DNA from 4 places in the Marinobacter sp. SBS5 genome. Region 4 is predicted to be linked to each of the others. Evidence: predicted binding sites of a transcription regulator. Region 4 holds the regulator's gene; each other region holds the start of a gene.
What was found. Region 4 encodes sigma-54, which starts transcription at its own class of promoters, with help from an activator protein. Its sites were predicted from a motif close to ANTGGCATNNANNTTGCTNT; they were not measured.
Positions count from the first base shown of each region.

Region 1: a site for sigma-54 is predicted at 2,048-2,067, ahead of flgB (flagellar basal body rod protein FlgB). Genes of this name have one in related genera too.
Region 2: a site for sigma-54 is predicted at 1,673-1,692, ahead of glnK (P-II family nitrogen regulator). Genes of this name have one in related genera too.
Region 3: a site for sigma-54 is predicted at 1,413-1,432, ahead of ACNQ6O_RS01825 (sigma 54-interacting transcriptional regulator). Genes of this name have one in related genera too.

Region 1 is NZ_JBLWAZ010000002.1:136,752-140,322, forward strand. Features, by position in the region: gene ACNQ6O_RS06230 (flagellar hook protein FlgE) at 1-371, opposite strand, end outside; gene ACNQ6O_RS06235 (flagellar hook assembly protein FlgD) at 400-1,077, opposite strand; gene flgC (flagellar basal body rod protein FlgC) at 1,096-1,545, opposite strand; gene flgB (flagellar basal body rod protein FlgB) at 1,578-1,979, opposite strand; gene ACNQ6O_RS06250 (nitroreductase) at 2,197-2,778, opposite strand; gene ACNQ6O_RS06255 (adenylate/guanylate cyclase domain-containing protein) at 2,990-3,571, shown strand, end outside.
Region 2 is NZ_JBLWAZ010000004.1:79,258-82,828, forward strand. Features, by position in the region: gene ACNQ6O_RS11935 (YifB family Mg chelatase-like AAA ATPase) at 1-1,104, opposite strand, end outside; gene ACNQ6O_RS11940 (accessory factor UbiK family protein) at 1,167-1,418, opposite strand; gene glnK (P-II family nitrogen regulator) at 1,788-2,126, shown strand; gene ACNQ6O_RS11950 (ammonium transporter) at 2,201-3,472, shown strand; gene speE (polyamine aminopropyltransferase) at 3,546-3,571, opposite strand, start outside.
Region 3 is NZ_JBLWAZ010000001.1:385,760-389,330, reverse strand. Features, by position in the region: gene ACNQ6O_RS01830 (SLC13 family permease) at 1-1,233, opposite strand, end outside; gene ACNQ6O_RS01825 (sigma 54-interacting transcriptional regulator) at 1,589-2,980, shown strand; gene ACNQ6O_RS01820 (transporter) at 2,977-3,571, shown strand, end outside.
Region 4 is NZ_JBLWAZ010000001.1:944,581-948,151, reverse strand. Features, by position in the region: gene lptA (lipopolysaccharide transport periplasmic protein LptA) at 1-319, shown strand, start outside; gene lptB (LPS export ABC transporter ATP-binding protein) at 333-1,058, shown strand; gene ACNQ6O_RS04535 (RNA polymerase factor sigma-54) at 1,235-2,776, shown strand; gene hpf (ribosome hibernation promoting factor) at 2,848-3,150, shown strand; gene ptsN (PTS IIA-like nitrogen regulatory protein PtsN) at 3,251-3,571, shown strand, end outside.

The DNA.
Region 1 (3,571 bases), on a different contig from region 4:
CCCTGAACCTTCATGTTCTGGTTATTCACCACGAATCCGTCTTTATCGATCCCGAACTGGCCAGCCCGGGAGTAACGGGTTTCACCGTTATTGCTCAGAATAAAAAAGCCATCGCCACTGATGGCCATATCCAGCCCGCTATCGGTGAAGCTGATGTTGCCCTGGCCAAACGACTGCTTAACATCCTGCACCCGAACACCGTCGCCGACCGGGTTTGTCCCGCCACTTAAAAAGCCGTTGGCGTACAAATCACCGAACTGCACTTTGCTGCCTTTAAATCCGACTGTACTGGCGTTGGCAATGTTGTTGCCGGTTACGTCCAGATCCACCGATGCGGCCCGCAGACCACTTAATCCTGTATTAAATGCCATGACTTATACCTCCTGGTCCGACACCGGCTCAGTTAATTTGCTTGACGTCAGACAGGGCAATCGAGCCCATGCCGGCGAGATTCAAAGTGATGGAGCCACCATTAGCTAGAGACACGCTGTCTACATTGGCACTCACCATCGTACCCAGCTGCTGGGGGCCGGATGGGTAGCTACCCTGCGCAATAATCTGGTATGGGCCAGGCGGCAAAGCGTTGCCGTTGCCGTCTTGACCATCCCAACGGAAAGACACCACACCGGCCTGACTGCTGCCCATATCAATCTGGCGCACGAGCTCGCCCGACTGGTTCATAACAGACAGTCTCAAACCACCCGTAGAAGCCGGCACTTCTATCGTGCCAGTCACTTCACCCTCTGTTCCCAGAATGCCCACGCTGGACGGCGCAAGTACGGTCTTGCCCACCATGGCCGACGCTTGCAACGCCTGACTTGAGCGGAACTGACCTGCCACCTCATCCACCGTGCCGGTGAGGTTCTGCATCTCTTCCAGAGAACTGAACTGCGCCAACTGGGAAATGAAGTCGCCGTTGTCTTGTGGCTCCAGCGGATTCTGATTTTTCATCTGTGCCAACATCAATTCCATGAAGGCATCTTTACCAAGCTCACTGCCACCTTGGGCCTTGCTGTCTTGCTGAACTCGGTACTGGCCCAGCACATCGGCAACGGACGCTGAATTTACTGCACTCATCTCTCTCTCCTCGCCCTATTACTGCTGACCCAGCGTCAAGATACGCTGCATCATGGATTTAGCGGTGTTCATCACATCCACGTTCATCTGAAAGCTTCGCGATGACGACATCATGTCTGCCATTTCTTCCACTACATTGACGTTCGGGTAGAACACATAGCCGTCTTCATTCGCTGCCGGGTGGTTTGGCTCGTAACGCATCTGCAGTTCTGCATCGCTTTCAACGATTCCCTCTACCCGAACGCCGGCACCCGCGCCTTCTTGCTGGCTGACACCAAAGGTTTGCTGGTCCGGGTTCAACATGGATTGCTGAATCGCAGCGAACACCGGCTTGCGCGCACGGTAAGTTCCCTCTGTGCTTGAGCTGGCGGTTTCGGCGTTAGCAATGTTCGAGGCGGTGGTATTCAGCCGCAGGGACTGCGCGGTCATGCCTGAACCCGCGATGTCAAAAATGGTACCCAGTGACATGACTGTCTCCTTCAATCAAAAGTGGCTGCGGCTTACTCGCCCTTAAGGGCTTTGGTCAGTCCGGAAAACTTGCTGCTGAGAAACTGGAAGCTGGCCTGATAGTCCATGGCGTTGCGCATAAAACGGGCTTGTTCCTGCTGCGCATCCACGGAATTACCATCGATGGAAGGCTGGTGGGGCGTGCGGTACAATAATTCACCCTCACTGCCAGCCGTTCCGGATACGTCCATGTGCGCGCTGTGGGTTGTCGCCATCTGAACACCGTTCATTTCATTCTGCGCTTTCTGCATCATCGCCCGAAAATCGATGTCCCGCGCCTTGTAGCCAGGGGTGTCTGCGTTAGCCATATTGTTGGCCAGCACTTCTGCCCGCTTAACACGGCCTTGAAGAGCCTGCTCATGAATACCCAATGCGCTATCGAATGAAATTGCCATTACCGCCTCCAGAATTCTGCTCCGGCTATCTGACTCAGGGTTTGCCGGTTTTGCGTTCTGAAAGAGATGAAGCAAACGGGATGCCAAAAATGAAAAAACCTGCGGGACCGCAGGTTTTAAAGGGTATTAAACGAAGTTGTGGTGTCGCTTTACTTGCTAATTGGTTAGAAACCAGAGCAAAGGCGGCAAGCTATTTCCTCACCTTGCCATCCTGCGGTCAGACGCTCCAGGGCCGTGATTGCTTTGGCCCCGACCACTCCTCGACAAAATCTGCACATGACGGGCGCGGAACCGGCGGCTTTTCAGAAGAGACGGTGCCGGTATACAGGAACCCTGTAATTGTTTCCCCCTCGGCTAAACCCAAACCTTCAAGAATAGCCGGGTCATAAGCAAACGAACCTGACCGCCACATAACGCCATAACCGGCATCGGATAGTGCCAGTGACAAGAACGACATACCCGCAGCTGCAGACATAATCTGCTCTACATCCGGCACCTTTTTATGGGGTTTCGGGGAGGCGATACCCACGATGATCATAGGAGCCCTGAGGGGCGCGCTTTTGGCCCTCTCACGCGCCTTATCGCCGTCATTGTCTCCGCACGCTTGCGCAAACAGCTCCCCTAGCGCCGTCAACGCTTGGCCTTCAATAACGAGGTAACGCCACGGCCTTAATAATGCGTGATCTGGCGCACGAGCAGCGCATTGAAGCGCAACATCCACCACCTCCCGTGGCGGAGCCGGTGCTTCCAGCCGCGGTTCTGACGAACGCTCCATAAGAAACTGGGTAATAGAACTCATATACTCTCGCTATTCATACAAGTGTGCACAAAATCATCGTTTCTGTTGACGTGGGTTAATTGTGACTAATACGTAATACTGTTAACCTTTAGTCGCAGATACTACCAATAAAAACATTCGGCATTCACCATGAGCCACACTCAACAAAATCACAACGCTGAAAAACAAAGCAAGCCTACCTTCAGCGTGGCAGTATGGGTGCGCCAGTAAAATGATGAGTGCTCCGGTAGAGCTTCGCAACGTTTCAGCCAATTCTGGCAAAACTTCAACAAACGCCTCCTACGATAACACAGTCGTTATCCCCCCGATGCCAGACTACGGTGGCCGAATTCTGGCTTACACGTCCACGTCACTGGTCATTGTTACCGGCGTTTTCCAGGGCATTTTTGCTCAATGGCTTCTGTGGTTAGTGGCGGTGGCCATGGTTTGGCCTCATATTGCCCATTTACTCACGCGACGCACATTCCTGAAAAACTCCTCGCGCATTCGTCAGAAAATGTTGCTTCTGGACTGCGCTATGGGCGGGGCATTAATCGGGGCAATGGGTTTGGTTGCTATACCCACCACGGCCATCATTCTCATGTTGATGTTTAGCTGCTTGATCGTCGGCGGTGTTCGCCAATGGCTGTTTGGCACCGCGTTAACGGGGGCATCTCTATCCGCCACGATTGCCGCGCTCGGCACCGCGGATAATCTGCAAGCCCCTCTTCTGACCAGCGTGATAGCTGTGTTAGCAACCGGCGTGTACATTTGCGTGACGGCCTATTACTCGCACGTTCAGGCAAGAGCTCTG
Region 2 (3,571 bases), on a different contig from region 4:
ACTGGGCGTACACTGACACTCAATATTCGGGTGGCCGCTGTAACCGCATGGGCATGGGTTCATTGCAGCTACGACCTGAAATTTAGCCGGAAAAGTGACTTGTCGAGCGGCACGACTGATGGCAATTTCGCCAGTTTCCATGGGCTCTCGAAGCACTTCCAATACACGCCGTTCAAACTCCGGCAGCTCATCAAGGAAAAGCACACCACGGTGCGCTAGTGAGATTTCTCCCGGCCGGGGACTGCTACCCCCACCCACCAGTGCCACCGCCGACGCGGTGTGATGCGGCGACCGAAACGGCGGTCGGCGCCATCCGCCAGGCTGTAACGGGTGCCCTGCCACTGAGTGAACACTGGCCACCTCCATAGCAGAGGCATCCTCTAAAGCGGGCAGTATTCCAGGAAGACGGCTAGCCAGCATGCTCTTACCCGTACCCGGAGGGCCGAAAAACAGTAGGTTATGGCCACCTGCCGCGGCAATCTCCAGCGCCCGGCGAGGCACCTGTTGGCCTCGAACATCGGCAAGATCAGCCCCATTCTCCGCGCCGGACGTTTGATCTGTATCGGTTTCAGGCTTTGGCACCGGCACCAATTTCGCGCGCCCGGTCAAATGCTCGCAGACCGTCAGAATGTGGCTTGCCGCCAGCACATCATTCTGACTTGCGAGCGCGGCTTCTTCCGCGTTGGCTTGCGGAATCAGGAGCGAGCGCCCAGCTTCACGTGCTGCCAGCACTGCGGGCAACACGCCTTTCAAAGGCCGCAGGGCACCATCAAGCGACAGCTCCCCCATAAACTCCAACTCTTTAAGGCTGTCAGGCGGTATCTGCCCCGAGGCGGCCAAAATCCCCAGCGCAATGGGCAGGTCAAAACGGCCACCCTCTTTCGGCAGGTCTGCAGGGGCAAGATTAATGGTAATTCGACGTGCGGGAAATTCGAAGCCGGCATTCAGCAGGGCACTGCGAACGCGATCTTTACTTTCGCGTACACCGGTTTCAGGTAAGCCTACGATGGAGAGTGCCGGCAGTCCGCCGGACAAATGCACTTCAACGGTTACTTCAGGGGCAGACACGCCAATGCTGGCGCGGGAGTGAACAATCGCTAACATGATTACCTTCCATGGTGGGCTGAAATGTACCGGGCGCGTCCTGCGCCCGCATCACGAGCAAATTACGACTGGGCTTTTTGCTCCAGCTCAGCGACTCGCTTCTCTAAGGCTTCAACTTTCTCACGGGTTTTCATCAATACGGCTTGTTGGCCTTCGAATTCTTCACGAGTGACCAACTCCAACTTGGACAGCACAGACATCACCGTCGCTCTGGCTTGGGTTTCAAAATCTTCCCGGGCGGCCCGCGCCATATCCGGAACAAACTGACCAAACTGACCTTGTAGCTGTGCAAAGAAATCTTGGGGGCCTTTCATGTTACACCTCGTGAAATCGATCTTTCCGTTCGCTCAGGCCAAACGCCCGTCGAATACTGTTATGGCTGGGAGTGTATCACACCGCTGCCCCTGCCATACTGTACCCGCTGGGCAGTATAATAGGTGCCACGCCGTGCCCGCTGGCGGCTCACCCCTGAGTCAGAGTGGGGCGTAGCGCCCTGATTTGGTGCACTCAAATGCATCATTTCGGAACAACAAACAAGCAACCACTTGTTTTTATTATAATTTTTTGCGTTGGCATACCTGATGCTAAACCTTGTACACGATCCGCACAATTGATGTGCGAGGTGGCAGCATCCCGAACTCAACCACATAAATAGTTGAGATGGCTTTACCAAGGAGAAAGCAATGAAACTTGTGACAGCGATCATTAAGCCTTTCAAATTGGATGATGTCCGTGAGGCACTATCCGAAATAGGCGTGCAAGGCGTAACCGTAACGGAAGTGAAAGGTTTCGGTCGCCAGAAAGGCCACACCGAACTCTACCGTGGCGCGGAATACGTCGTGGATTTCCTGCCGAAAGTAAAAGTTGAGATCGCCATTGGCGACAACCTGCTGGACCAGGTGATCGAGTCCATCACCAAAGCAGCCAATACCGGCAAGATCGGTGACGGTAAGATTTTCGTGACCGAGTTGCAGCAAGCGATCCGAATCCGGACCGGCGAAACGGGCGAAGAAGCAGTCTGACACCGGCCTGACCCCGGATTCAGCCAACGCAAAAAAAACTAAATACCTGACGAGCCTTGTGCGGAGGGCTTCCTATGGAAAGCAATGTCTTTCACCTGCAGTATGCTATAGATACCTTTTATTTTGTGATTTGCGGCGCATTAGTCATGTGGATGGCCGCTGGCTTTGCCATGCTAGAAGCCGGCTTAGTGCGTTCCAAGAACACCACTGAAATTCTCACTAAAAACGTTGCCTTGTTTGCGATTGCCAGCACCATGTATATGGTGTGCGGCTACGCGATCATGTATGACGGCACTCTGTTCCTCTCCGGCATCGCCGATGTGGATGTGGACGCGGTACTCGGCGAGTTTGCCAGCCGTGAAGATGGTTTCGAGGGTGGCTCTATCTACTCTGGAGCCTCTGATTTCTTCTTCCAGGTTGTGTTCGTAGCCACCGCCATGTCGATCGTCTCTGGCGCCGTTGCTGAGCGTATGAAGCTTTGGGCCTTCCTAGCCTTTGCAGTGGTCATGACCGGCGTCATCTATCCACTAGAAGGCGCCTGGACCTGGGGCGGCAAAGACGTGTTCGGCCTGTATAACCTGGGCGACCTGGGCTTCAGCGACTTTGCCGGCTCCGGCATCGTACACATGGCCGGTGCAGCTGCTGCGCTTGCTGGCGTACTTTTGCTGGGTGCCCGTAAAGGCAAGTACGGTCCGAACGGAGAAATCCGCGCTATTCCGGGTGCAAACATGCCGCTGGCAGCTTTGGGCACCTTGATTCTGTGGATGGGCTGGTTCGGCTTTAACGGCGGGTCAGTACTGAAGCTCGGCGACATCGCTAGCGCAAACTCCGTAGCCATGGTCTTCCTGAACACCAATGCCGCCGCAGCCGGTGGTGCTATCACCGCCTTGGCCGTTGCCCGGTTGATGTTCGGCAAGGCCGACCTGACCATGCTATTGAACGGCGCCATTGCCGGTCTGGTGGTGATTACCGCCGAACCGTCAACACCTAGCGCTCTGACCGCTACCCTCTGGGGCGCGTTGGGCGGTGGCCTGGTCGTGCTGAGCATCGTCGCGCTCGATAAGCTGCGCATTGATGATCCGGTTGGTGCGATTTCTGCCCACGGTGTGTGTGGCTTCCTCGGCCTGATGCTGGTACCTGTCACTAACGGAGACGTCACTTTCAGCGGCCAATTGATTGGCGCCCTGACCATCTTCGTTTGGGTGTTCATCGCCAGCCTGATCGTCTGGAGCATTCTGAAAGCCGTAATGGGCATCCGTGTCAGCGCCGAAGAAGAATATGAAGGCGTCGATCTTGCGGAATGTGGCTTGGAAGCCTACCCAGAGTTCGGCAGCAGCAAGCAGTAACGCTGTCAGTCAAACCAAAAAGGGCGCCCTCGGGCGCCCTTTTTGTCTGTATGGCCTGCTAGTCTCGGCTCGGTCAGCCCTCTTCCGGCCTGACCTGAT
Region 3 (3,571 bases), 560 kb from region 4:
AAGCGTCAGCTCACGCTCTGCCAAGGGCAGACAACCCAGTGTTTGCAACGTGGCCATAACCTTACTTTCGTGCGCCTGCACCAGCAGAATGTCACCTGACCGGAAGCGAGTGTCCGATAAGCGCTGGGTCAATCGATGGCCCTGACGAGCGATCGCCACCACGTTCAGCCCGTAGTGTTCGCGCAGATTGAAGCGGTTAGTGGTTCGGCCTATGAGTAGAGAGGACGGTGTAATCACGGCTTCGGTCAGGCGGACATCGCCGGTCGCTATTTTTTCCTCTTTATCCTCTCGGGAACGTCCTTTTCCTGCCGGCTCCTCGCCTTCGCTAGCATCATCCTCGCCCTCGACGGCATTCGCCAGCGCCAGACCGGTACTGTCCACAAATTCCTGCAGGCTTTCGGTGTCGGCTTGTACCAGCAAAACATCACCTTCCCGTAACACCAGATACGACGAGGGTGCAGGAGAGTTTTTTTCGTCTCTAATGAGCGCAAGCACCACAACGCTCTTATCTTCCTCTCCGGAGGTCAGCAGGTTATGCAGCGTGCTCCCCGCATAGCCGGATCCTTCCGGAACCCGGAGTTCCGTCACATAGTCGCCGACATTAAACAATTTATCGTCGCTAGCCGGGTCATCCCGTTTCGGCGTAAACCGCCAACCCACCAACCCAATAAACGCAATACCCGCTACCGTGATGGCAAGCCCGGCCGGCGCGAAATCCACCAAACCGAATGTTCCGACCTCGCGGTAACTGGCAATGATGATGTTCGGCGGAGTGCCGATCAAAGTGATGGTGCCACCCAACAGCGAACCGAACGCGAGCGGCATGAGCAACAGAGAAGGGGAGCGGCCAGACTTCCGAGACATCCAGATAGCCACCGGCATCAGAAGCGCCAGAGCACCCACGTTATTGATAAAAGCAGAACACAGGGCAACCACGCCAGTCAGCGTAATCACCTGCAGCACGGCATTCTGCCCTACCTTGCCCAGAAGCTTTGCGATGGCATCCACGAACCCACTATTCACCAAGCCCTGACTGATCACCAGAACCGCCGCCACGGTAATCACAGCAGGGTGGCCAAAGCCGGCAAAAAGATCGGCGGCGGGAACCAAACCCGCAACCGCGATCGCCAGTAACGCAAGCATGGCCACCACATCAAAACGCAGGCGGTTCCAGACAAACATGGCCAGAGTGATTCCAAGCACTAAAAAAACGGTGCCTTGCTCGATATTCAATGGCACACTCCTTTTGCCGGTTGCCTATCAGAATACAACAAAGCGCGGCAAAGTAGAGCCACCGTGCCCTTTCGGACACGCCTGAACAGCGCCGAAAAGCGTCAGCTGTTTATACAGATTCAAATAACATAGTACGGCACCCTCATCGCAACTGTTTGTACAGGGGGATTTAACTCGTTTCTGGCACACAACCTGCTGACTATCGATAAAAACAACTGGATAGACATGGCGGCAGCGTGCTGTCGCAGCGGGTCACACAGGATAGTGATCGGATTATTTGCGGTACCGGTTAAGCAGTCTTTTCCTGAACGGCTGGCAGTCCTATTTCCAAGGCACCCTCCTGTGGAGACTAGCCATGGTGGAAAAGCGGCCGCTCGTTTGGCTATCAGCAACAAACAGCAGCACCAACGTACGAAAGGCACTGGAAGCCAGTTGGCTCCTGGCCGACTACCAGTTTGACCAACCCGTTGCACTGTTTGCAGCAACACCGGCCGAAGCCAAAGTAGGCGTTCTGGAACTCCCGGAATCTGCAGAGGTGGATATATCGCAACTGGAAAACTGGCTGGAATCACTGGGCATGATTTTCTGGGTCGCGCTATCACCCTCGCGGCCCGACCCTGGATCCACTTCGGCGAATGTGATCGTTCGCTATTGCTCGGATTTTCATACCATGCCCGTGGATTGTCAGCGCCTGAACACAGTGCTCGGTCACCTGTGGGGAATGGCTTCAATTATCCAGAACACGAGCCACACACACCTTCATGACTACAGCGATCTGGCACTGATTGGAAGCTCTCAAGCCATCAAACATGTTCACAACCTGCTTCGCCGATATTCCGCGACTCTCGAGCCCGTCTTAATCACGGGCGAAAGTAGCACCGGGAAAGAGGCCGCTGCTCGCTTCATCCACGCCAACTCCGCACGCGCCAACGGCCCACTGATTTTCGTTAACTGTGCAGCACTGCCCAGCACTCTCACCCAAAGCGAGCTGTTCGGTTATGAGAAAGGCGCGTTTACCAGCGCACAGCACTCACACCCAGGCAGGCTCGAGCAAGCAAACGGCGGCTCATTAGTATTTTCAGGCATCAATGAACTGCACTTGGAACAACAATCCGCCCTGCTTCGGTTTCTCCAAGAAGGTGAGGTTCAGCGCGTTGGCAGCAACACCCAGATTTCGGCCGATGGCCGGGTGATCGCAACCACCACTCAACCCCTGCCTGAACTGGTCGCGGTTGGATTATTTCGCAGCGATGTCTGCTTCCGACTAGGCAACCTTGAAGTGACACTTCCACCCTTGCGGGAAAGATGTGAAGACATAGCAACACTGGCACACTCACTACTTGAGGCATCTTTCCCGGGGCTAGAACAAAAACACCTCAGCGATGCTGCGATGCAGAGCCTGATCAACCACTCTTGGCCAGGCAACCTGCAAGAACTGCAAAACCGCTTGCGCCGAGGCGTGCTGCTCAGTGAGCAAACCCTTATCGAACCCAGCGACCTAGGGCTACGCGCCCCTGGCCCTGGAAGCAACCAGCCCTCCAACCTTAGCCTCCAGGCCTTTAGGGACCAGGCCGATCAGCAAGCGTTGATCTATAGCCTTCGTTTGTCGAACAACAACCTGTCTGAGGCCGCACGGGTCCTGAAAATTTCACGTGCATCCCTCTACCGACTGCTGGAAAAGCACAACCCACAACCACCTAGCCGGGGCTTCCGGCAGAAGCCTACGCCCAAGGGAGATGCCACATGAAAACCCAAACGCACCTACTTCTCGCTGTATCCCTATGCCTGCCAAGTGCCTTATCCATGGCAAAGCCGGAACACGAAATGCGCCCGGGTGCCTGGCGTGCTGCCGAACAAGAAAGCGAGAAAGCCTCAAATATCGCCTCTATCACCGCTGATCGAGGCATTGTCACACAGCCCGGGCGATTCATCATCGAGCCGGCCATCTCACACGCTCACAGCACCTCAACCCTGGTTGCGGTAGAAGGCTACACCGTCATTCCAGCCCTATTGATTGGCCTGATCAATATTTCCGAAGTTCAGCGAGATATTTTTGTCGGTGCGGTATCACTCAAGTATGGTTTCAGCAGTCGCTTCGAAGCCTCCCTCCGGGTGCCCTACTTGAGTATTCAGGAAGATCTCCGAGAACGAGAGGCCTTTGAAGGAACCCCGGTTGATACCTTGCGAGAATCGTCAGGGAATGGCCTTGGGGACATCGAACTGGCTGTGCGCTATCAGCTCAACGACGGCCTAGAGGGCTGGCCTTACGTGATTGGCTCTTTCCGGGTCAAAGCGCCGACGGGCGACAGCCCCTACGACGTTGACCAAGAGGTTATCA
Region 4 (3,571 bases):
ACGCGTCGTTCTTTATCGCAGCCCTCAAGGCCTGAGCAGAATTGAGGCGAGCGGCAGCCCCGCCCATTACCGCCAGCCATCGCAGGACGAAACCGCCGTCATCAATGCCGAAGCCCGGAACATCACCTGGTCGGCGAAAGACAGCCAGCTTACCTTTGAGCGAGAAGCCTTGATCGAGCAAGGTGGCAGCACCTTTCGGGGTGATATTATCCACTACGACACCGTGAATCGGGTGGTCACCGCAGAAGGTGGCAACGTTGAGGGTGAAGGCTCAGGCCGAGTAGAAATGGTGATTCAGCCGCGCAGTTCAGGTCAATAACAGGAAGGTTCTGATGGCAGTTCTCAGGGCCAGTAATCTGGCAAAAAGCTACAAGCAGAAAAAAGTGGTTCTGGACGTTTCTCTGGAAATTCGTTCCGGCGAAATTGTTGGCCTGCTGGGCCCCAACGGTGCCGGTAAAACTACCTGCTTTTACATGATTGTTGGACTGGTGCCCGCGGACCACGGCCGCATCACCATAGACAACAACGATATTACCCCCCTCCCCATGCATGGACGTGCGCGAAAAGGCATCGGTTATTTGCCTCAGGAAGCGTCGGTATTCCGCAAGCTGACCGTGCGCGACAACATTATGGCCATTCTGGAAACTCGCAAATCGCTGTCTAAAGCGGATCGCGAAGCCAAACTGGAAGAGCTACTCGAAGAGTTTCACATTACCCACATTCGCGACAGCGTGGGTATGGCACTTTCGGGCGGTGAACGTCGTCGGGTAGAGATTGCTCGGGCTTTGGCTATGGAGCCCGCGTTCATTCTTCTGGATGAGCCCTTTGCCGGAGTTGACCCTATTTCGGTCAGCGACATAAAACACATCATCCGACATCTTCGCGACAAAGGCATCGGCGTTCTCATTACCGACCACAACGTACGCGAAACGCTCGATATTTGTGAGAATGCCTACATTGTCTCTGGTGGCCACATCATCGCATCGGGCAACGCGGATGCCATTCTTGCCAACCAGCAGGTGAAAGAAGTTTACCTTGGAGACGAGTTCCGACTATAGACAATCGCAGACCTGAAAGCCGGGCTGATTGTTTTGCTGAACGCTAGCAAGTAAACTCGGCAGGGTACTTGCTTAAATTGTTGGGCATGCGCTGCAAGTTACCAGCACACAACAATTTTTTTCATTCGCAAGCAATGCTATATATCAGGATACAGGCACGTTATGGATTTTGAGCCATGGTTATGAAAGCTTCATTACAGCTTAAAATGGGCCAAAGCCTGACCATGACCCCCCAGCTGCAACAAGCCATACGGCTACTGCAGCTTTCCACGCTGGACCTTCAGCAGGAAATTCAGCAGGCACTCGATTCGAACCCAATGCTGGAAACCTCCGAGGACGACGATCAAACCGACTCGAATGAGCAGCGAGAAAGCAGCCAGGACGACCAGCACGAGACTGCTTCTGCTGCTCAAGAAGACCAAAGCACAGACTCGCAAAGCTCGGATTGGGACGAATCAGAAACCGCGCCTGACTGGTCTGCCGAAGACCAAACGCCGGACACCATCCCAGACGACCTACCTGTCGATACGGCTTGGGACGACATCTATCAATCGGCGCCAGCCCCTGCAAGCCGGGGTGAAGACGAACACGACTCCGATTTCGAGACCCGCAACTCCCCGAGCGAAACGCTACACGACCATCTTGAGTGGCAACTGAACCTGACTCCGTTAAGCGAAAGGGATCAGGCGATCGCACACGCTCTGCTGGATGCTGTGGATGACCGAGGCTATTTGACGTCATCCATCGAAGAGATCCATTCGGGCCTGTTTGAAGATTCCGAAGACGATCCGCTCGAACTCGACGAAGTTCAGGCTGTCCTGCGCCGACTGCAGCATTTTGATCCTCCAGGTGTATTTGCCAAGGACCTGCAAGACTGCCTGATGATCCAGCTGAACCAGCTGCCGCCTGAGACCCCTTGGTTGCGCCAGGCAAAATTGGTGGTTACTCAATTCCTGCATTTACTGGGCAACCGGGATTATGCTCAGCTGCTGCGCCGTAGCCGCTTGAAAGAAGACCAATTGAAAGAAGTGTTGGCGGTGATCACCAGCCTGAATCCCAACCCCGGCGACAGCATCGACCGCACAGAACCGGACTACGTGATTCCGGATGTCATCGTGCGCAAGCACGAAGGTCGCTGGCGAGTAGAGCTTAATCCGGAAATTGCGCCGCGCATTCGCGTCAACGCCAGCTATGCTTCGCTGATTCGGCGGGCCGACAGCAGCGCTGACAACACCTACATGCGCGACCAACTGCAAGAAGCCAAGTGGTTTATCAAAAGCCTTCAGAGCCGCAACGAGACCTTGCTCAAAGTTTCCACTCGCATTGTTGAGTACCAACAGGGCTTTCTGGACCATGGCGATGAAGCCATGAAACCATTAATTCTCTCGGACATCGCTCAGGCCGTGGATATGCACGAGTCGACCATATCCCGGGTCACCACTCAAAAATACATGCATACCCCGCGGGGCATTTTTGAGCTCAAGTACTTTTTCTCCAGCCACGTGGGCACTGCCGAGGGTGGAGAATGTTCCTCAACGGCGATTCGTGCGATGATCAAAAAACTGATTGCCGACGAAACACCAAAAAAGCCATTGAGTGATAGCAAAATTGCAGCCATGCTAGGAGAACAGGGAATCAATGTTGCCCGACGTACGGTAGCCAAGTACAGAGAGGCGATGCACATCCCTCCCTCGAACGAGCGTAAGCGTTTGGTTTAAGGATTCGTCAGCACAAGAGGTGCTGACACTCAGTCCGGCAAAAGCCGGCTATATGACAACAGGAGAAGCCTATGCAACTCAACATTTCAGGCCATCATGTAGAACTGACTCCCGCACTAAAGGATTACGTAACCACCAAGTTTGATAAGCTTGAGAGACACTTTGACCACATCAGTAATTGTCAGGTGACACTGCAAGTTGAGAAAGTTCGCCAGATGGCCGAAGCTACCCTCCACGTAATTGGTGGCGAAATTCACGCAAAGGCTGAAAGTGAGGATATGTACGCCGCTATCGACGGCTTGGTCGACAAACTCGACCGCCAAATCCTCAAGCATAAAGAGAAAACAGTTGCTCGGATGCAAGGTAACGGTTAACGCGCTCTTTAGCGTGAAACCGAACCGGGCGTTTCAATAAGACGTGCTGCGGCAGGAGTATCCGGCCGCAGCCTTTTTTTTACGGAAATGAAGTCGATCTATGACCGATTCATCCCTGACCATCGACAACATTCTGGCTCCAGAACTGACTCTGTGCCGGGTTGCGGCGTCAAGCAAGAAGCGTGTACTGGAGTTTATCGCTGAACACATTCATCAACAGGATGAAAGCCTCAACGATACAGATATCTTTAACAACCTGGTGTCGCGGGAGCGGCTGGGCAGTACCGGTATTGGCGAAGGCATAGCTATCCCCCATTGCCGTCTGGACGGGCTGGATAGAGTCATCGGCGTATTGATGACACTGGCCGAACCGGTTGACTTCGATTCCATCGACAGCCAACCGGTTGACATTGTTTTCGCC